Regions from separate parts of the Butyrivibrio fibrisolvens genome, predicted to be linked through region 1. Evidence: predicted binding sites of a transcription regulator. Region 1 holds the regulator's gene; each other region holds the start of a gene.
The links. Region 1 encodes Rex, which represses fermentation and respiration genes when NADH is low (regulators of the CRP and FNR family bind a similar motif). Its sites were predicted from a motif close to ATTGTTAANTANTTAACAAT; they were not measured.
Positions count from the first base shown of each region.

Region 2: I7804_RS09405 (iron-sulfur cluster assembly scaffold protein) is a predicted target of Rex. The motif match lies at 1,607-1,626, and genes of this name have one in related genera.
Region 3: pckA (phosphoenolpyruvate carboxykinase (ATP)) is a predicted target of Rex. The motif match lies at 2,404-2,423, and genes of this name have one in related genera.
Region 4: serC (3-phosphoserine/phosphohydroxythreonine transaminase) is a predicted target of Rex. The motif match lies at 2,841-2,860, and genes of this name have one in related genera.

Region 1 covers NZ_CP065800.1:3,255,858-3,261,439, forward strand. The annotation lists partial or broken gene alr (alanine racemase) at 1-138, opposite strand, end outside; gene I7804_RS13610 (NAD(P)H-hydrate dehydratase) at 292-1,902, opposite strand; gene I7804_RS13615 (hypothetical protein) at 1,972-2,619, opposite strand; gene I7804_RS13620 (redox-sensing transcriptional repressor Rex) at 2,870-3,517, opposite strand; gene abc-f (ribosomal protection-like ABC-F family protein) at 3,707-5,582, shown strand, end outside.
Region 2 covers NZ_CP065800.1:2,284,338-2,289,919, forward strand. The annotation lists gene I7804_RS09395 (DNA topoisomerase) at 1-737, shown strand, start outside; gene I7804_RS09400 (UDP-N-acetylglucosamine pyrophosphorylase) at 855-1,532, shown strand; gene I7804_RS09405 (iron-sulfur cluster assembly scaffold protein) at 1,748-2,440, shown strand; gene I7804_RS09410 (GGGtGRT protein) at 2,465-3,484, shown strand; gene I7804_RS09415 (hypothetical protein) at 3,777-4,799, shown strand; gene I7804_RS09420 (YitT family protein) at 5,216-5,582, shown strand, end outside.
Region 3 covers NZ_CP065800.1:601,709-607,290, reverse strand. The annotation lists gene rsmI (16S rRNA (cytidine(1402)-2'-O)-methyltransferase) at 1-869, shown strand, start outside; gene I7804_RS02420 (glycoside hydrolase family 27 protein) at 907-2,205, shown strand; gene pckA (phosphoenolpyruvate carboxykinase (ATP)) at 2,561-4,174, shown strand; gene I7804_RS02410 (restriction endonuclease) at 4,272-4,742, shown strand; gene I7804_RS02405 (hypothetical protein) at 4,977-5,582, opposite strand, start outside.
Region 4 covers NZ_CP065800.1:2,343,301-2,348,882, forward strand. The annotation lists gene I7804_RS09640 (zinc-ribbon domain-containing protein) at 1-344, shown strand, start outside; gene I7804_RS09645 (zinc ribbon domain-containing protein) at 515-1,366, shown strand; gene I7804_RS09650 (hypothetical protein) at 1,636-1,968, opposite strand; gene serC (3-phosphoserine/phosphohydroxythreonine transaminase) at 3,133-4,215, shown strand; gene I7804_RS09660 (3-phosphoglycerate dehydrogenase family protein) at 4,387-5,556, shown strand.

The DNA of each region.
Region 1 (5,582 bases):
TTCAGGCTTTAAATTGTCATGCATTGAATGCATATTTGAAAGAATTGCATCAAGATCAACTGCAGCACATACCCTCGGGTATTTTAATGCCATCTCCTTAGAAAGATTCTGTCTGCTAACTATTTCATGTGAGTTCATTTTATAAATACGCTTTCTATCTTAATGAATTCAGAGATTGCCCAATGACCATATCTTTTAATAATCCGAGAAAACAGCTCCTATAATCCAAAGACAGTTTCTACGATCAAAAAATATTTTCTATGATCCAAAAACAATTTCTTAATTCTATTATTATTTTTCCGGAAGAACATTTGCAAGTTCCTTTATTATATCACTTGCTGTCATATAATACTCTCCCACTCTGGAAGCCGCACGATTGCCGGCAAGACCGTGTATGAAGGTTCCAATGCAGGCAGTCTGGAAGGCTCCAAGCTTCCTTGAGCTCAAAGCTCCGATTATCCCTGCAAGCACATCGCCTGATCCTGCAGTTGCCATGCCACTGTTACCTGATATATTAACATACATCTGCCTCTTACCGGCTCCCGCCACGACAGACCTTGCATCCTTACATATTACTACACAGTTATAATACTCCGAAAGTGCCAAAGGCCACTTCAGCATATTTTCCTTAACATCATAGACCGTAACAGGCTCAGGACGTTCATCGCCAAATGCAGCATTGTAAAGCCTTGCAAACTCTGCAACATGAGGAGTTATCACAAGCTGCTTGTCTTTAGAGTCAGAATAGGCTCTTGCAAGCTCACTTATATGTCTATCTTGTGCTATCAGAGTAATAGCATCTGCATCCGCAACAAGGAACTTGTCATAGTGTTCTAGTACGATGCTAAGGATGGCCTTAGCAACCATTCCTGTTCCAATCCCTGGGCCTATAACTATAGCGGACGCCCACTTCATGTTTTCAATAAGTATATCTCTGATCTTGTCTATATTGCTGTCAGTCTCAATATTGGCATATGAATCAAACATTGCCTCAGGAATACTGCTCTTAATAGCTTCTACATTAGCAGGTGTCGTAAATACTTTGACCATACCGGCGCCTGTATGGAACGCTGACTTGGAACACAGAAGGCATGCGCCCGTAACCTTATCGCTTCCGGCAATGACTAAAACCTTGCCGAATGTTCCCTTATTACCATAGCCAACTCTCCTTGGAAGAAGGTCTTCGGGACCCTCATCAAAGAAAAAATATTCAGGAAGATTCCCAAGAAAACCGTCCACTGTAATACCGACATCTTCTACAAATAACTGCCCGCAGTACTCAGTGCCGGGGTACAGCAGCTGTCCCATCTTGGCAAAATTAAATGTAACAGTAAGGTCCGCCTTAACAGCAAGAAGATGAACACTTCCCGTATCAGTATCTATGCCGGATGGAATATCAACAGCAACAACAAGTGTAGACTCGTCCTTGAGCTTCTTGCATTCATTGATATACATTATAGCTTCGACATATTCGCCTTCTACATCTTTGGTACATCCGATTCCAAGGACAGCATCTACTATGATATCCCATTCCATTTGTGATTTGGTGGCTCGTACATTGGAAAAAGTGTCCATTGGAATATTGTACGCCTCTGCGCATTTCTTCTGGGATGCAGTATCAGGGTTAGAGTCCTTGTCATCAACAAGAGCTATCTGCACTCTGTAGCCATGCTGATACAAAATCCTTCCGATAGCTATCCCGTCACCGCCATTGCCGCCGTGTCCTGCAACGATCAGAACATTAAAAGCTCTGGAAGTGTGCATAGCTCTCTTCCACTCACCGATTCTGGCAGCAACAGCCAGAGCAGCTCTTTCCATAAGCACGATGGATGGAACCCCAAAGTGCTCTGAAGTATTACGATCGCATGTTTTCATTTCTTTGGCTGTTACTAAATACTGCATATGTCCCCTTTTTGCTTATTATGAATGAGTCAGTACTAATTATTGACCAATTACGAATAAGCCAGTACATTACGTCTGTATGGATCCTGACCCCGGAGTTCTGATCCTGTGATTTCTCTCGGGATCATATTCCATATCGAATATATCTATAACTTCAGGTCCGAAGATATCATGCATATATGAATACAGGTTGAAATTCTCCATCTCACCTTCCTGAAGTCTAATGACCTGTTTCTTGAGCTCTTTTCTCGTATTGGATAGCCACTCATCGATCTCGTTGATCTCATCTGTATTGCGATGAAGTCTTTCGTAGCATACAGACATGGATGCAACCATAACCTTATAATTGAGCTGATATATCTCTCTGGGAAGCCCCAAAAGCTGATCTTCAAGCTCTTCGATCTGGGAATTGCAATCTCCTATAAGTCTCTTCCTGTCATCAAGTTCCTTACCCGCGGACTTATCGCCCTTATTAAGCCTGTCAGATATGCCTATTACTTCATCAAGAAGTGTCTTCTTAAGGCGCTTTATATCCTTGATCTTTTGCTTGAACCTAGCCTGCTCATCCACAAGCTTATTAAGCTCATCGGCAAGAGTCTGCAGCTCATCACTAACACCCTCTTCACCAAAGAGCATCTTCCACTTCTCATCAGTTGTTACAATTGGTATATTCTTGCCAAGTAGAGCCGGCATATAGACATCTTCTTCTCTGGACATAGCATCCTTCCTCTTAGGCACGACTATATCTCAAACAACGAAAACCTGCATTTAGTATTTCGGATAATCCCCCGATTTAATTTAGAATATACTAAAACTCTTCACTTCGACGGACCGGTATATCCAAAGTCTTTAGAGAAAGCTCTATACTTATTATACTATATTTCATCAATATAAATGACAGGCCGCCGGAATCACCTAAGTCCCGGCACAGCCTGCCAATCACTATCGATTTATATATTGCCCAAAATCACTTCTTACCGCCATGGAATCTTTCATAACGGTTAATGTTGTATGACAGCTTCATAAGGCTGTCTGAAAGATGAACATTCTCAACCTGAACATTCTCCGGAACATCAAGATCCACATGAGCAAAGTTCCATATTGCCTTGATGCCTGCCTTAATAAGTCTGTCGGCCATTGGGACTGCCTGCTCCTTGGGAATTGTGAGAACTGCGATATCGATATTGTTCTTCTTGATAAAATCCTCGATCTCTTCTATCGGACGTATCTCAACATCGCCAATCATCTTGCCTTGAAGAGCCGGGTCACGGTCAAATGCACCCTTGAAAACAAATCCTCTTGTTGAAAAATTGGTATAACCCGCCAGAGCTGTACCAAGATTACCCGTTCCTATAATGATGAGCTGGTGCTTCTTATCAATGCCAAGTATCTTACTGATCTCATCATACAGATACTCTACATTATAGCCATAGCCCTGTTGTCCAAATCCACCGAAATTGTTGAAATCCTGCCTTATCTGTGAGGCTGTAACCTTCATTATGTCAGAAAGTTCCTGAGATGAAATCCTCTCTACTCCGCTAGCCTTAAGCTCACCAAGATATCTGAAATAACGGGGCAGGCGGCTGACTACTGCCTGGGATATTTCTTTATCCATGCGCCTTCCTCCTGATCTGTTATTATTGTTAATTTTGTATCACTCTATAATTGTAGCGAATCGTTAAACTTTAGTCAATTGAAATTATATCCTAATCAGTGTAATATATTGCTGTTATGAATAAAATACAAGGCCAGCCATTTCAAGACTGAGCCTGCATTTCAAAGCACAAATGATGCGAGGTATATCATGTTACTTTCATGTCACAATATATGTAAATCTTTCGACGGTAAAGACATCTTAAAAGGTGTTTCTTTTCACATAGAAGCAAATGAAAAAGCAGCTATCGTCGGTATTAACGGAGCCGGCAAGACTACACTTTTAAAGATAATAACAGGGCAGCTGTCACCTGACGAAGGCGAAGTTGTTTTTGCCAAGGATACAAGTTTTGGATACCTGGCACAGAACCAGAACATAGATTCAGGCAATACGATCTATGATGAACTTAAGCTTGTCAAAAAAGATACGATAGAGCTTGAAGAGAAGATCCGCGAAGCTGAAGAACAGATGAAGGTCCTTACAGGAGACGACCTTACAAAGCTCATGAATGACTACACCGCAATGACTCACCACTTCCAGCTTATCGACGGATACGCCTGGCAGAGCGAAGTCGCCGGAGTAGCCAGAGGTCTTGGCTTTACAGATGAAGAGTTCGGAAAGTCCATCAGTACCCTCTCCGGAGGCCAGAAGACAAGAGTTGCCCTTGGTAAGCTCCTTCTCCAAAAGCCTGACCTTATCATCCTTGACGAGCCCACCAACCATCTTGATATGAATTCCATACAGTGGCTTGAGACCTATCTTCTCAACTACAAGGGCGCCGTACTGATCGTATCCCACGATCGTTACTTCCTTGATAAGATAGCAGGCAAGATCGTCGAGATCGACCAGACAAAGGCCGGCATCTACAACGGCAACTACTCTTTCTATGCTACAGAAAAAGAAAAGCGCCGCGCTATAGCATGGCACGCCTACATCAATCAGCAGCAGGAGATCAAGCACCAGCAGGAAGTAATCGATAAGCTTAAGAGCTTCAACCGTGAGAAATCCATAAAGCGTGCTGAGAGCAGGGAAAAGATGCTTGAGAAGATCGAGCGTATCGAAAAGCCTACAGAAGTTGATGATGAGATGAAGATAAAGCTCACACCATCCTGCGTATCAGGTAATGACGTACTAAATGTAGAAGGCATCTCCAAATCCTTTGAAAATGCCCACCTTTTTGAGAATATATCATTCGAAATAAAAAGAGGCGAGCGCGTAGCGATCATCGGCGATAACGGAACCGGTAAGACCACAATGCTCAAGATCATCAACGGTCTTCTTCCTCCTGATGCAGGCAAGATAACCCTTGGCGTCAAAGTTCACCCTGGTTACTACGATCAGGAACACCACGTGCTTCATGATGAAAAGACTCTTTTTGAAGAAATTTCAGATGAGTATCCAACTCTTAATAATACAGAGATAAGAAATACGCTTGCTGCCTTCCTCTTTACTGGCGAAGACGTATTTAAGCGTGTCGGCGACCTCTCCGGTGGTGAAAAGGGTCGTATGTCACTTGCAAAGCTTATGCTCTCTGAAGCTAATCTCTTGCTTCTCGATGAGCCTACAAACCACCTTGATATTACAAGTAAGGAAGTTCTTGAAAGTGCTCTTAACGGCTATGAGGGAACTGTCCTGTACGTAAGCCACGACAGATACTTCATCAACAAGACTGCTACCAGGATCCTGGATCTTACAAACGGCGTACTTGTTAACTATCTTGGTAACTACGACTATTATCTCGAGCACCATGATGAGCGTATGGCTCAGATCCTTGCAGGTAATCAGTCTGCTACTGCTACCGCTGCTGCAAGCGGAGTACTTCTTGGAGGCCAGAGCGTTTCTAGCTTAGGAAGTACAAATACTTCATCTGCTTCAGGTTCGATCAAAGCTAACAGCTTCCAGTATGCAGGTGACAGTGCCGATGCTACAGACGGCAAGGCCGACTGGAAAGCCCAGAAAGCCGCTGCTGCCCAGCAGAAGAAGAAGGAAAAAGAGCTTAAAGCCTGCGAAGAAGAAATCGCAAAAC
Region 2 (5,582 bases), 970 kb from region 1:
TCTACAGTAACTTCAAGGTTCTATCTTCAAAGGGCTATCTTCATGTGATGGATTATTCTTTCTTTAAGAAAAAAGAAAAAGACAGTGAGGGTGAAAACAGTGCTGAAAATGAAGAGCAGATGACGGATGAAGCTTTCTTTGAAGAACTTCAGAAGATCAGAAAGGGAAGTAAGATCCCTGTATCCGGAATGTCTGTAAAGGAAGGTGAGACAGCTCCGCCTAAGCGCTATAATTCAGGAACCATGATCCTTACAATGGAGAATGCAGGACAGTTTATAGAAGATGAAGAATTAAGATCCCAGATCAAGGGAAGCGGAATCGGAACATCAGCAACACGTGCCGGTATCCTTACCAAGCTTTTTGCCATCAAGTATCTGAATCTTAACAAGAAGACGCAGATCATAACACCTACGCAGCTGGGCGAGATGGTATATGAGACAGTAGCTATATCAATGAAGCCTATGCTCAATCCTGCACTTACCGCGTCCTGGGAGAAAGGACTTACAGGAGTTGCAGAAGGTGCTATTTCTGAAAAAGAATACATGGACAAGCTGGACGACTTCGTATCAAGAAGAACCAATCAGGTCAAAGAGAACAATTACAAGAACCAGCTGATGCAAAGGTTCAGGACGATAGATCAGTACTATCCTGAAGCTAAGAAGTCATCGGGTTCGAAAGCATCAGGTGCTAAAGGATCTGGTGATAAAGCTAAGACATCATCTGGGAAAAACAGTTGAAATGGTTCTAAAAAAGCAATAACATTAAACAGCAATAAAAAATTAGAAAAGGCATTGAATACTTAATATTGAATATAAAATAATAAATTTGTTTTTATCAATGCAGGAGGAACTATTATGTTAGAAGCATATACTATTAAAAATATGTACGATTTAAATGAAACTATAGCAGCAGATCTTTTTGAGGGAGCTACATATCCTTGGGAAGTTCTCTCTAAGATCAAGGACTTCATAGCTGAGCTTGGTCCAAAGCTTCCTAAGGACAAGTTCGAGCAAAGAGGAGAGCATGTATGGGTAGCTAAGAGTGCTACAGTATTTGACTCAGCATATCTTGGAGACTATTGTATCATCGATGAAGATGCTGAAGTCCGCCAGTGCGCTTTCATTAGAGGTAATGCTATCGTGGGCAAGGGAGCTGTAGTAGGCAACTCTACTGAGCTTAAGAACGTAGTCCTTTTTAACAAGGTTCAGGTTCCTCATTACAACTATGTTGGAGACTCTGTCCTTGGAAACTACGCACATATGGGCGCAGGTTCTATCACATCCAATGTTAAGAGTGACAAGAAGCTTGTTGTAGTCAAGGATACAGCATCTGATGATAAGTGCGAGACAGGTCTTAAGAAGTTTGGTGCTATGCTAGGCGATCATGTAGAAGTTGGCTGTAACAGCGTACTTAACCCAGGTACCTGCATCGGAAGATGGTCCAATATCTATCCTACAAGCTGCGTGCGTGGATGCATTCCGGATCATCATATCTACAAGAATCAGGACAACATCGTGCCCAAGCATGACTAATACTATCTGCCTTGGTGACGATATGAGATATTAGGCAGTATTTATGCATAGCTTATATTTGTAATGTATAAAAAGCTGTTAAAAAAATATCATTCCCCATTGAAATTAAAGAGATTATATGCAAAAATAGGATTGGTGCTTGGCAGACACCAATCTATTTTTTTATTCGGTAGTAAGTAATGAAAGTTACTTTACAATACGAAAGGAGATTTTACATGATTTACTCAACAGAGGTAAAAAACATGTGCCCTGTAACTCAAGGGGTACACCATGGCGCAGCTCCCATTCCGGAAGAGGCTAAGTGGGTTAAGTCAAAAGAAATAAAGGACATCTCAGGCTATACACATGGTATCGGCTGGTGTGCTCCTCAGCAGGGCTGCTGTAAGCTTTCCCTTAACGTTAAGGAAGGTATCATTCAGGAGGCACTTGTAGAGACTATCGGATGTTCAGGTATGACACATTCTGCAGCTATGGCTTCAGAAATTCTTCCTGGCCTTACAGTTCTTGAAGCTCTTAACACAGACCTTGTTTGTGATGCTATTAATACAGCTATGAGAGAGCTCTTCCTTCAGATCGTTTATGGTAGATCACAGTCTGCATTCTCTGAAGACGGACTTCAGATCGGTGCAGGTCTTGAAGACCTTGGTAAGGGTAACCGTTCAATGGTTGGTACAACATACGGTACTCTTGAGAAGGGACCTCGTTACCTTGAGCTCACAGATGGTTACATTACAGATATCGCTCTTGATGAGAACGATGAGATCATCGGATACAAGTATGTTAACTTTGGTAAGATGATGGACTTCATCAAAGCTGGTGATGATGCCAACACAGCTCTTGAGAAGGCTAAAGGACAGTATGGACGTGTTGCTGATGCAGTTCGTTGCATTGATCCTAGACACGAGTAATTATAGGTAAGGAGGAATATAATAATGGCTTTATTTGAATCATATGAAAGAAGAGAGCCCCAGATCCTGGCTTGCCTTAAGGAGTATGGAATCTCTTCAATAGAAGAATGTAGAGATATTTGCATGAATGCTGGTATCGATGTTTACAAGCTCATCGAAGGCATTCAGCCAATTTGTTTTGAGAACGCTAAGTGGGCTTACACAGTAGGTGCTGCTATCGCTATCAAGAAGAACTGCCGTAAGGCTGCTGATGCTGCTGCAGCAATCGGTATCGGTCTTCAGGCTTTCTGTATCCCTGGATCAGTTGCTGATCGTCGTAAGGTAGGTCTTGGCCATGGTAACCTTGGTAAGATGCTCCTTGAAGAGGACACAGAGTGCTTCGCATTCCTTGCTGGTCACGAGTCATTCGCAGCAGCTGAGGGTGCTATCGGTATCGCTGAGAAGGCTAACAAGGTTCGTAAAAAGCCTCTTCGCGTTATCCTTAACGGTCTTGGAAAAGACGCTGCACAGATCATTTCTCGTATCAACGGTTTCACATATGTAGAGACTGAGTACGATTACTACACAGGTGAGGTTAAGGAAGTATTCAGAAAGTGCTACTCTAAGGATGCTAACTCTCCTCGTGCAAAGGTTAACTGCTACGGCGCTAACGACGTACAGGAAGGCGTTGCTATCATGTGGAAGGAGAACGTTGACGTATCTATCACAGGTAACTCAACTAACCCTACAAGATTCCAGCACCCAGTTGCAGGTACATACAAGAAAGAGCGTATTGAAGCTGGTAAGAAGTACTTCTCAGTTGCTTCAGGTGGTGGTACAGGTCGTACACTTCACCCAGATAACATGGCTGCAGGTCCTGCTTCCTATGGTATGACAGATACTATGGGTCGTATGCACTCAGACGCTCAGTTCGCAGGTTCATCTTCAGTTCCTGCTCACGTTGAGATGATGGGTCTTATCGGCGCTGGTAACAACCCTATGGTTGGTATGACTGTTTCTACAGCTGTATCTATCGAAGAGGCTGCAAAGGCTGGTAAGTTCTAATTATCAAACATAAGTGTAAGTAATGAAGGCCGTCACACTGTTTTGGTGTGGCGGCTTTTTTTGCTAAATAACCAGGCTTTAAACATTTCAAAATGCAATTTACGGTTTGATGTGCATTTCGTCGTATCAAAGATGCATTCTGTCGTATCTGGTAATTAAGAAATTTGATTTACTTGTATAATAATTATGGCTTTGTTGCGACTGGGGAAAACTAAAAGACTCAGAGGACATAGATAAGTATTACTGTTGCAGTAAATGGTTTATTATTATATTTGTTTGGAGGAGATACGCATTGACTTATCAGGTAAGAGAATCAGCTGGATTTAAGATTTTTGATATTGTAGGAATGATGATCATCGGAGGCTTTTCTATTGGAGGATACGGTTTTATTTTAAAATACCTAGTATTGGAATCAGCTATGGAATATGCGATATTTACAGGAATCAGCATCGCCTTTTTGGCGTTTATTGCATATTGTTTGTATCAATCTCTTTCCGATAAGAGAGTGGCAGTGACTGTTAATGAAAGGGATAGGTATTTTATCATCCAAAGGACTTTAGGAGCGCCTGAAACAGTATATGCCAATGAGATTACTGCCTGGTATGCCGATGTAATAACATATTTATCAAAAGGCGGTTTTAAGACCACCGATTGTATTACCATCAGGTATGGAGGTAGGAAGGTCAAAATCCCATATTATTTTGATAATTATGCAAGAATGGTCAATTCCCTTAAAAGGCTTGCAGGAAATCAGGCTCAGGGAGCACCAATAGATGAGAGCAAACTAAGTCCTGACAGTGCTATAGATTGTCTTGTAAAACAGCTCGATCCTGCAAAAACTTATGATTTTAACATAACTTATGTAACTGACTGTGCTTTTATAGGATTCAGACCTGATCATCATAAGGCTACAGCCTTGTTATACAGGCAGAATGGCAGAACTCTTCAGGAGTCATTCTTTACTTATCTTTGTTCACGTTTCGACGAGTGGGATGAAGATCTGGCAAGACAGCTAAGAGAGGTGAATTTTAATATCCGTCCTGTAAATGGTGGCTTTCCTGAGATGATCAGCTATGAGTCGCCAAAGGCAAGAAAGAAAAAAAGAGATGTTCAGGAACATGCTGAGGGGCTGTATTATTACCTTTTACAAAATCTTGGAGAGCCGGTTGGAATGTATGAAAATGCTGAACCCTTAAGTCAATATGCCGGAAAGATTTTGGGAGAGGAACTCTTATATGACGAAGTTGAGCATTTGTATTTTGTAGTATTTGATCAGTATATCCTTTGTATAGTTATGGCTGTTGACAACGATTGAACTGTTTTTTTAGGAACTCAAACTTTTCACTTGGACGTTTGAGTTAGGAAGAAAAGTGCAAGTTTGAAAGTGTTCCACTTTCAAACCCAAATTGATGACGCGAGCTCCATCAATTTGAACCATTAGTCACTCGTTTCACTCGCAACATGAGGTTAATTATGACATAATTGAAAATCCTACAGGAAGAAGCTGATTTCATGAAAACTTAATGCATATTTGTATACACAAAAACATACATAAATATTGCATTTACCTATATACATTAAAAACAATGTAGGTGTAGAATAAATCTGGCATTTGACCGATATAGATATGAGAACATGTTATATATTGTAGCAATTAGTATTATTAATGCTGGTATACATGGCATTTATTATCCGGTCAGCCAAGATTATCATTTAAGAGGTATACATACTATGTTGCGTAAAAAATTAGCATCAAGAGAAGTTCTTCAGTTTAAGCGTAGTGATATATGGAGGATAATTCTATGTATCTGCGCCGGAATACTTATGTCAGTCAACCTTCGTACATTCGTTTATACAGGAGATCTTCTTCCGGGAGGTTTTGCAGGACTTACACTCCTTCTACAGGCTATCTTCCATAAGTTCCTTGGAATAACAGTTCCATACGGCGTTATTTATTTCCTCATGAACTCAGTACCGATAGTGATAGCTTTTAAATTTATAGGCAAGAAGTTCACTCTCTATTCATGTATTACAATACTTTTAGTGACGTTCTTAACTGATATAATACCTGTCTATGCCATAACCTATGATGTGCTTC
Region 3 (5,582 bases), 1.5 Mb from region 1:
ATAATAATACAAATAGTAAATGTGGAATGCTCTATCTGTGTGCAACCCCCATAGGCAATCTTAAAGATATAACAGCAAGAGTTTTAGAGACTCTTAATATGGTTGATATCATAGCTGCAGAGGATACCAGAAACAGCATACATCTTCTGACTCATTTTGATATACATACACCTATGACCAGCTACCATGAATACAACAAGGTAGACAAGGCCTATTATCTTATAGATCAGATGAAGGAAGGCAAGAACATCGCCCTTATAACAGATGCAGGAACTCCCGGAATATCTGATCCCGGTGAAGTCCTTGTTAAGATGTGCCATGAATCAGGCATCACAGTAACATCTCTTCCGGGACCGGCTGCATGCATCACAGCCCTGACTCTTTCCGGGCTTCCAACCAGAAGATTCTGTTTCGAAGGATTCCTGCCCGGAAGTGATGACAAGAAAGCCAGGAAAGATATCTTGGAAGATCTCAAGGATGAGAGTCGTACCATGATAATCTACGAAGCACCTCATCATCTAAAAGCGGCTCTTGCAGACCTGTATGAAACACTTGGCGACCGCAATATGGCTATCTGCAGAGAACTTACCAAGAGATTTGAAGAAGTAATGCCGACAACTCTTAAAGCTGCAATAGATTATTATAATGAAAACGACCCAAGAGGCGAATATGTCATGGTCATAGAAGGAAAGAGCCTTAATGACCAGAAAAAGGAAAAGCAAAAAGAGTGGCTTTCCATGTCAATAGAAGAGCACATGGAGTACTACGAAAGCCAGGGAGTATCTCATAAGGATGCTATGAAAAAAGTTGCATTAGATAGAGGCGTTCAGAAACGTGAAATCTATCAGGCATTAATAAAAAAAGACTAACAAGCTTTGAAAAGAGATCAAAGCCAGGAGGAGCAGTATGTCAGACAAGCATGTAGCCAAATATCCCCCCATGGGATGGAATTCATGGGACTGTTATGGAGCAAGTGTAACCGAGGAAGAACTCCTTGGTAATGCAAGATACATGGCAGAGAATCTTAAGGAGTACGGATGGGAGTATATAGTCTGTGACATTCAGTGGTCAGAGCCAACAGCAGATTCATGCTGGTATCACAAGTTCGCAGAGCTCAACATGGATGAGTATTCAAGACTTATCCCTGCAGAGAACAGATTCCCATCATCTAAAGGTGGACAGGGCTTTAAGCCTATAGCCGATCAGATCCATGATATGGGTCTTAAGTTCGGTATCCACATCATGCGCGGAATCCCGCGTCAGGCAGTTCATAGAAATACCAAGATACTTGGAACTGATAAGACAGCAAGAGACATAGCACATCCTGCATCTATCTGTGTATGGAATACAGATATGTACGGAGTTGATGCAAGTCAGGAAGGCGCTCAGGAATATTATGACTCAATATTTGAGCTTTATGCCAGCTGGGGAGTTGACTATGTCAAGGTTGATGACCTTGCAAGAGTTGACGTAGGACCTGACGCACCAGGAGCAGGTTTTTCTGAGATAAGACTTATCAGAAATGCAATCGAGAAGTGCGGAAGACCTATAGTCCTTAGCCTTTCACCGGGACCTGCAAGAGTTGACCAGAAGGACTTCCTGTTAGAGAATGCCAATATGTGGCGTATGACAGATGATTTCTGGGACAAGTGGGAACTTCTCTATGGCATGTTCGAAAGAGCTGATGCATGGGCAGGAATCGGATGCAAGGATCACTGGCCGGACTGTGATATGCTTCCTCTTGGTCACATCGGAGTAAGGACTACACCTGACAGGCATGATGACAGGATGACAAACTTCACTCAGGATGAGCAGAGACTTCTCATGACACTTTGGTGCATATTCAGATCACCTCTTATGTTCGGCGGAGAGCTTCGCGACAACGACCCGTTCACACTGGGTCTTCTTACTAACAAGAAACTCCTTAAGATGCACAGAGACGGACGTAAGGCTCGTCAGATCTCAAGGAAAAAAGACATAGTAACCTGGATGTCCAAGACCAAGGATGGCATAAAATATCTTGCGATCTTCAATCTTAATGATGAAGTCAAAGAAGTAAAGCTTAAGTTTGAAGACTATGGTTTTGATAAAGATGCAAAAGTCAGCTGTACAGAGATATGGTCAGGACGACAGGGAAGTCTTGAAAACGGAGACAAGATAGCTCTTAATCCTCACGGATGCATGTGTTTTGAGATAGAGGCATGATAGCTTCATTCTTGAATAACAGGCTAATGTTTTTGGTCAAAATTGCCGATATAATACTTGGCGAATGTCCATGTGGAACGTTAACAAAAGCTAACGTTCCACATACTTAAAATACAAGGAATTTTACAATTTTTTAACTTTGTATTTTGGATTTTATGATGACATAGACCTTAAAACCATGTATAATGACGGGTGTAGATTGGTAAACTTTTATCATACTAATCTTTATGCTGCAAAACATTTTTGCAGCTAACGATTGAATTTGTGATAGGTTATCAGACACAAGTTTTCGTGTGGAAACTCACTCCACATTTCAACCGCAAATTTTTAATTGTCCATAAAGGAGGCTTAAAAAATGAGCAATGTAGATTTATCACAGTATGGCATCTCTGATGTCAAAGAAGTTGTTTACAATCCTTCATACGAACAGCTTTTCAAGGATGAGACAGATCCTTCTCTTACAGGTTTTGATAAGGGTCAGGAAACAGAGCTTGGCGCTGTTAACGTTATGACAGGTATTTACACAGGACGTTCTCCTAAAGATAAGTTCATCGTAGAAGATGAGAAGTCTAAGGATACAGTATGGTGGACATCTGAAGAATATCCTAACGATAACCACAGAGCATCACAGGCTGCATGGGATGCTTGTAAGAAGCTTGCAGTAGAAGAGCTTTCAGGCAAGAAGCTTTATGTTATAGATGGTTTCTGCGGAGCTAATGAAGGAACACGTCTTGCTGTTCGTTTCATCATGGAAGTAGCTTGGCAGGCACACTTTGTTAAGAACATGTTCATCCGTCCTACAGATGAAGAGCTTGCTAACTTCAAGCCTGACTTCGTTGTTTACAACGCTTCTAAGGCTAAGGTTGAGAACTACAAGGAACTTGGACTTAACTCTGAGACAGCAGTTCTTTTCAACGTAACATCTAAGGAACAGGTTATCCTTAACACATGGTACGGCGGAGAGATGAAGAAGGGTCTGTTCTCAATGCAGAACTATTTCCTTCCTCTTCAGGGCATCGCTTCTATGCACTGCTCAGCTAACACAGATATGGAAGGTAAGCACACAGCTATCTTCTTCGGTCTTTCAGGAACAGGTAAGACAACACTTTCTACAGATCCTAAGAGACTCCTCATCGGTGATGACGAGCACGGCTGGGATGACAACGGCGTATTCAACCTTGAGGGTGGATGCTATGCTAAGGTTATCGGCCTTGACAAAGAGTCTGAGCCTGATATCTACAATGCTATCAAGAGAAACGCTCTCCTTGAGAACGTAACAGTAGCTGCTGACGGCAAGATCGATTTCGATGACAAGTCCGTAACAGAGAATACTCGTGTATCATATCCTATCGAGTTCATCGATAAGATCGCACAGAAGGTTAACAAGATCTCTTCAGGTCCTGATGCTGATAACGTAATCTTCCTTTCAGCTGATGCTTTCGGAGTACTTCCTCCAGTATCAATCCTTACACCTGAGCAGACTAAGTACTACTTCCTGTCTGGTTTCACAGCTAAGCTTGCTGGTACAGAGAGAGGTATCACAGAGCCTACTCCTACATTCTCAGCTTGCTTCGGTCAGGCATTCCTTGAGCTTCATCCTACAAAGTATGCTGAAGAGCTCGTTAAGAAGATGGAGAAGTCCGGTGCTAAGGCTTACCTTGTAAATACAGGTTGGAACGGAACAGGTAAGAGAATCTCTATTAAGGATACTCGTGGTATCATCGATGCAATCCTTAACGGTGATGTTCTTAAGGCTCCTACTAAGAAGATTCCATTCTTCGATTTCGAAGTTCCTACAGAGCTTCCTGGAGTTGATCCTGCAATCCTTGATCCTAGAGATACATATGCTAACGCTTCTGAATGGGAAGAGAAGGCTAAGGATCTTGCATCAAGATTCCAGAAGAACTTCGTTAAGTACACAGGAAATGAAGCTGGTAAGGCACTTGTATCTGCAGGTCCTCAGCTCTAATAAAAAGTTTATCCTATGGCTTAATAGATCTTAAATATTTTCGCCCCTGGTCTTGTGATCAGGGGCGTTTTTAACACGCTAAGGCATGAGGTTAGTTATGGGGAATATTGTATTAACACCGGATCAAAAAGTGTATATTATACTTCTTGTATCATTAATATGCGTAGTAGTATTGGTACTGATACTAAAAAAGTTTAAGGTTCCAAAGCCGCCACTTGTGGATGAGCTTGAAGGCCATGACTTTGAATATTACTGCGCTGATCTTCTGAAGATGAATGGCTTTTCAAAAGTTGAAGTAACCAAAGGTTCAGGAGACTTTGGCGCTGATATCTTATGTGAAAGAAACGGAATCACATATGCCATTCAATGTAAGTGCTATGACAAGGATGTTGGAGTTCATGCGGTTCAGGAAGTATATGCAGCCAAGGACTATTATGACAGGATGGTGGCAGCAGTACTTTGCAACCAGTACTTTACAACTCCTGCAGCTATGATGGCTGACAAATTAAATGTTATGCTCTGGGACAGGGATTATCTGGATATGCTGCATGCAAGCTGTAAAGTTTAGAAAGTAACTTCCCGCCTGTAATAAGACCTTCTTCTAATAAACAGGGGGGTCTTGTAAAACATAGAGAGCTTGTGATATCCCGGGAAGGATGAGAAGAACCTGTTGACAGATCAGGTCATAAATAAGGAGAGTCTGTTTTGATTAACAAACTCTCCTTGTTGCAATAACATATATATTTTAATATGACTCAATATGAATGATCTAGAAAACTAGCTTACAGCATAATACACTCAGTTACTTCAGTGCCATGAAATCACTATAATCATATGATTTCGGTTCTACTTTGCTTTCGCTAATATAGTAAGGATTATTTTCTGCCCATGCAGCTACAACCATTGTCTGAGGATCAAAATCATTGGCAGTATGAGAAGCAAAGTATTCGCTTGTTCTGTCATTTACAAGGTATCCGCCAAGCATCTGGTAAGTTCCGGAGTCAAGAGGCTTTCCGGCATCTTGTACAGTCCAGGATACGGTACCCTCAGCATATCCATTGACAAAAGGATAAACCCATGTGGTAATCCCTTCATTGCCGGTAGAGCTTCCTGCAAATTTAGAAGTAATAGAATTTATTGTTCCTGTAAATCTATCTTTGATATACACTCCAGATACTTCCCTTACTTTTTTATATTGACCTGTAGTTTCCTCAGTATAACTTTCATTGCCTTGACCATTAGGATAATCATCTTCCCAATATCCGTAGAATGATCTGGTAAAAGTATAAGATGCATCTTTGTAGGTCTTAAAGATAGAGCCGTGTCCGTGCCTGTTGAAACCTACGAATTCGCCGTAGTATATAGTATAAACTCCGTATTGTTGATTTTCTGCTATAAGGTTATCCTG
Region 4 (5,582 bases), 910 kb from region 1:
TCTATGTCTATGACAAGAAAGCCAATACTCTGAAGAATAAAGAGACAAAAGAAAAGTTGTTCTATGCACAGCAGTACAAGGAAGGCCCAAGTGGCAAGTATACAAACAAAGATGATGATGACATCACCATGACCTTCAAGAATGGCACTGTTACATATGACAATGATGGTGATGACGAAGAGTTTAGTTACTATGTATATGTCGATAAAAAAGATGTATATGTTCTGTTCTACGGACAGGAATTTGATGAGTCTGATTTCTATGAAGAAACTTATGTGAGCAGTTTTTCATTTAATGCCAAGAAAGATAAGTTTACTATTGGCAGTACAGATTATAAGAAGTGATCATGTTTATATCTGAATAGTTATAATGTGCGGTATAAAGGCATTTAGACTCTGGTGCCTTTATACCGTTTTTTGTGGTTATTATGTAGCGTCGCAGTTGCCTTTGTATGTGATATATGGTAAAGTATGAAAGATTGAAAAAAAGTATTACTCAAATGGAGGAGAAAAGCATGTTTTGTGGAAATTGTGGAACACAGGTACCTGAAGGAGCATCTACATGTCCTAACTGCGGAGCAGCAATGGCACCAAAGTCTCAGGCTCAGCAGATGAATCAGGCACTTCAGAATGCAGGTCAGAGCCTGAATGCAGCAGGAACTAAGGCTAAGGATGTTGTCAAGAAACTTGACAACAAGCAGCTTGGCATGATCGGCGCAGGTATTGTTGCTGTTATCGTAGTTATCTTTATCTTAAAGGCAATCTTTGGAGGAAGTGGATTAAAGGGCACTTACACTAATGGTTATACAACTATGACTTTTGAAGGCAGCAAGATAACATTTAACATGATGGGCGTAGAGTTTACTGCCAAGTACAAGGTTAAAAAGGACAAGATCGTATTAGATTCAAAGTCTATTGCATTTACACAAGAAGCTCTTGATTATTTTGAAGATGAGCTTGATATGGATGAGGATGATATCCAGGATGAGCTTGACGATCTTGTAGATGATATGGAAGATGATCCATCTGCAAGCTACAAGTATGACAAGAAGAAAAAGGTCCTTACTATGGACGGAATAGAATATTACTATGCAGAGAACTATAAGGTAGGACCAAACGGAACATATGTTTCTGATGACGCAGAAGATGTAACACTTACATTCAAGAATGGCGAACTTACATATGATAATGATGGTGATGATGAGACATTATCCTATTATTGCTATGATGATGGCCATGATGTATATGTTGTATTCTATGGCTTAGAGTTCGAAGATTCCGAATTCTATCACACATATTACACATCAAGATTTGAGTTTGATGATGATGAAATTGAGATTAATGATATCACTTTCGAGAAAGAGTGATCTATATTTTAGGAAATGAAAGTTTGAAAGTGTTCCACTTTCAAACCCAAATATACTCTTAAGACATGATAAAAGGATGCCGCTATTGCAAAAAAGCAATCAAGTGGCATCCTTTTTTGTGTGCTTTAGATGCAAATGTTCATTGTAAATGTCATAGCAGCATTACTTGACGAAAGCGCAAAAGCATTGAGCCAGGCAGGAAGTGCATTTTTGAAAAAAGTGGCTGGATTAGTTTTGGCGATGAATACTTAAATTGGTAGTGAATTTTCTTAAACCAGAATGTCGATGTTTTGTCCAATTGTATTGTAGGAGTTTCCTGTTCCTTTGGATCCGTACCCAGTTATGCTGCCATTAAAAGACTTGGCAACTTCATTGAACATAGCACTGGCTTTGGTGGGATCTAGTTTCTTGGTGATCTTCTGAGCATTGGGATATCCGACAGGACTTACAGGGTCAATAGTACCAGATACTTCTGATGGTTTTTGTACAGACTGTGCATATGCAGATGATACCTCGGAATTATTGGTAAGGGCATAATTAAGAGGCTGAGTAAAAGAAACACTGCTATATGCACGCATTGCTTTTATAGCTCCAACTGCCATATTCCTAGTCCTTTCATTTTGAAAAAAGAAACGATATGACGACTATTTCTATAATAACATAACGACAGCAAAAAGCAAGTAGGCATACCTATGACCAGTCAAACTTCGACTGGTGAGTTGGCTTGATCATTGAGTCGCGGTATACTCGAAGACTTTGCCGAGGCTGGCGGAATATAAAACATTGCCGCGCTGTTAATTGTTTTATAAATTCATGGCATGATATCTGAAGCTTTTTATTCTGGGGTCCAAACTCGCTTCGCTCAGACATGTGGACCCCTGGCAGAATAAAAAGCTCCATCTATCACGCTCATGAATTTTATAAAACAATTAAATAGCGCGGCAATGTTTTATATTCCGTCAGTCTCGGCAAAGTTTTCGAGTATACCGCTGCGGCCAAGAGTAAAGCTGAGAACATCCCTTCGACTCTGAAATAACGCGGGTTCAATAAAGAAAGATTAGTGATGGATGATAAGATTGAAAATGATCCGTTTTTAAATTCGGCTTGATGTAGCGAGATTCATTAAGCTTAACTGTTAGTTGTTTGCTTGGCTAGCGGCATTAGATTAAAGGCTGAAGTTTGAAAGTTTTCCACTTTCAAACCCGAATTGATGTAGCGAGATTCCTTAAGCTTAACTGTTAGTTGCTTGGTCTGTGACATGGGGTAAAAATGCATGATTAAGGTGTATTTGGTGCATAAAAATGCATGGATGCAAGCTGTTAGAGAATGCGGGAATGTGCCAAATATCGGTATAAAAAGAATAAGGGTATTGTAAAACGTAAATATAGATTATGATAGAGTGAATTTAATCTGTGTTTTCAAAAGAAAAAATGAAAAAAAATATTGAAAAAATCCTCAAAAATTTGATAGATGCATTGAAAAATATTTGAAAAATTGGTCCCAAAAATAGGCTGATGAGGGGCTGAGATAAATATGTTAAATTGCTGGAAAGTTAGTAACAACAACAAAAACAGGAATTTTCACAGAATAAAATAACAAGTGATAATTTAAGACGAATGTGCAAAATTAATTTTTTAAAAATCAAAATAAATTAATTTTGTGATATTGACATTTTCAGACTAAAGACTAGAATATATTTAACATTTAAATTTTCGCAGATTAAAGCGGCGGAGTGAAAAATAATATATATTCAGGTGGAGGTTGAAATGTCTAGAGTTTACAATTTTTCAGCTGGTCCGGCAGTTCTTCCGGAAGAGGTTCTTTTAGAAGCACAGAGAGAAATGCTTGATTATCATGGATGTGGCATGTCAGTTAATGAGATGAGCCATCGTTCCAAAACTTTTGATTCTATTATCCAGACAGCTGAACAGGACTTGAGAGATCTGTACAACATCCCTGATAACTATAAAGTTCTTTTCCTTCAGGGAGGAGCAAGTCAGCAGTTCGCAGCAATCCCTATGAATCTTATGAAGAATAAGAAGGCAGGTTACATTATCACAGGTCAGTGGGCTAAGAAGGCATGTCAGGAAGCTTCTATCTATGGTGAAGCTGTGCAGCTTGCTTCCAGCGCTGATAAGACATTCTCATATCTTCCGGATTGTTCTGATCTTCCTATCACAGATGATATGGACTATGTATACATCTGCAAGAACAATACGATCTATGGAACACACTTTAACACACTTCCTAATACTAAGGGTAAAGACCTTGTAGCAGACGTATCTTCCTGCTTCCTTTCAGAGCCTGAAGATATCTCCAAGTACGGAATTATCTACGGCGGTGTTCAGAAGAATGTAGGACCTGCAGGTCTTGTTATCTCTATCATCCGTGAGGATCTTATCCGTGATGATGTACTTCCGTTCACACCTACAATGCTCAAGTTTAAGACTCAGGCAGACAATGGTTCTCTTTACAACACACCTAACTGCTGGTCTATCTACATCTGCGGCCTTGTATTCAAATGGCTCAAGGCTCAGGGCGGTCTCGTAGAGATGCAGAAGAGGAATGAAGAGAAGGCCAAGATCCTCTATGACTATCTTGATCAGTCCAAGATGTTCAAGGGAACAGTTCGTGCAGAAGACAGATCTCTTATGAACGTTCCATTTGTAACAGATTCTGAAGAGCTCAATGCCAAGTTTATCAAAGAGGCTACTGCTGAGGGGCTTGTATCACTTAAGGGACACAGAACAGTTGGCGGTATGAGAGCTTCTATCTACAATGCAATGCCTAAGGAAGGTGTTGAGAAGCTTGTTGCATTCATGAATCAGTTCGAGAAGGCTAATGGCTGATTTTTTATAAAACACAGTGAATGATAAGGCATGGTCTGAATTGTTCGAAAGGCCTTATTGCTTTCCGATTCACTGAATCACGAAACATGCAAAAATACATTTTTTGATATATACGGTCAATAAGTCGTTAGATCATATACTTGATGCATTCAGGCATCAGAAAGAGGAGCTATGTACAAATATAAATGTTTAAATCCGATTGCCAAGATCGGTCTTAATAACTTTACAGAGAATTTTGAAGCAACTGATAATGTAGACGATGCAGATGGTATTCTTGTAAGAAGTGCTGTAATGCATGATATGGAGTTCTCAGACAATCTTCTTTGCATTGCAAGAGCAGGTGCAGGCGTTAACAATATCCCACTTGAGAAGTGTGCTGAGAAGGGTATCGTAGTATTTAATACACCAGGAGCTAATGCCAACGGTGTTAAGGAGATGGTAATAGCTGCTATGCTCCTTGCATCACGTGATATCATCGGCGGCGTAGAATGGGTTAAGGCTAATGCCGGAGATCCTGAGATCGCCAAGGTTACAGAGAAAGCTAAGAAGAAATTTGCAGGTAATGAGATCATGGGCAAAAAGCTCGGTATCATCGGACTTGGTGCTATCGGCGTAAGAGTTGCCAATGCTGCTAAGCTTCTTGGAATGGATGTATATGGTTATGATCCATACCTTTCTGTTAATGCTGCATGGAACATGTCTTCAGATGTTCACCATGTAACTAATGTAGATGATATATACTCAAAGTGTGATATTATTACTATTCATGTACCTCTTCTTGAATCTACCAAGGGCATGATCGGTGCAGAAGCTATTGCTAAGATGAAAAAGGGTGTCATCCTTCTTAATCTTGCAAGAGATATTCTGTGCGATGAAGCTGCAGTATTGTCAGGAATCAATTCCGGCAAGATCCGCAAGTATGTAACTGACTTCCCGAATACAACTACCGCAGGTCATGACAACTGTATCGTAATCCCACACCTTGGTGCATCTACAGAAGAGTCTGAAGATAACTGCGCTATCAAGGCTGTTATGGAGATGATGGAGTATCTTGAGAATGGTAACATCTCCAACTCAGTTAACTATCCTGATGTAAACCTTGGTGTATGTGTAAGACCTCGTATTGTAATCTTCCATAAGAATGTTGCTAACATGATCACCAAGTTCACAAGAGAGTTTGGTAATGAAGGCATCAACATCACAGATATGGCTAATAAGTCCAAGGGTGAATATGCATATACGATCATGGATTTCGAAGATGCCATTAAGGATGAAACTGTTAAGAAGCTTCAGGAGATCGAAGGCGTATTCCGCGTAAGAGTAGTTCGTAAGGATCTGTGATATTATATTGCAGACTTTTTCGATAA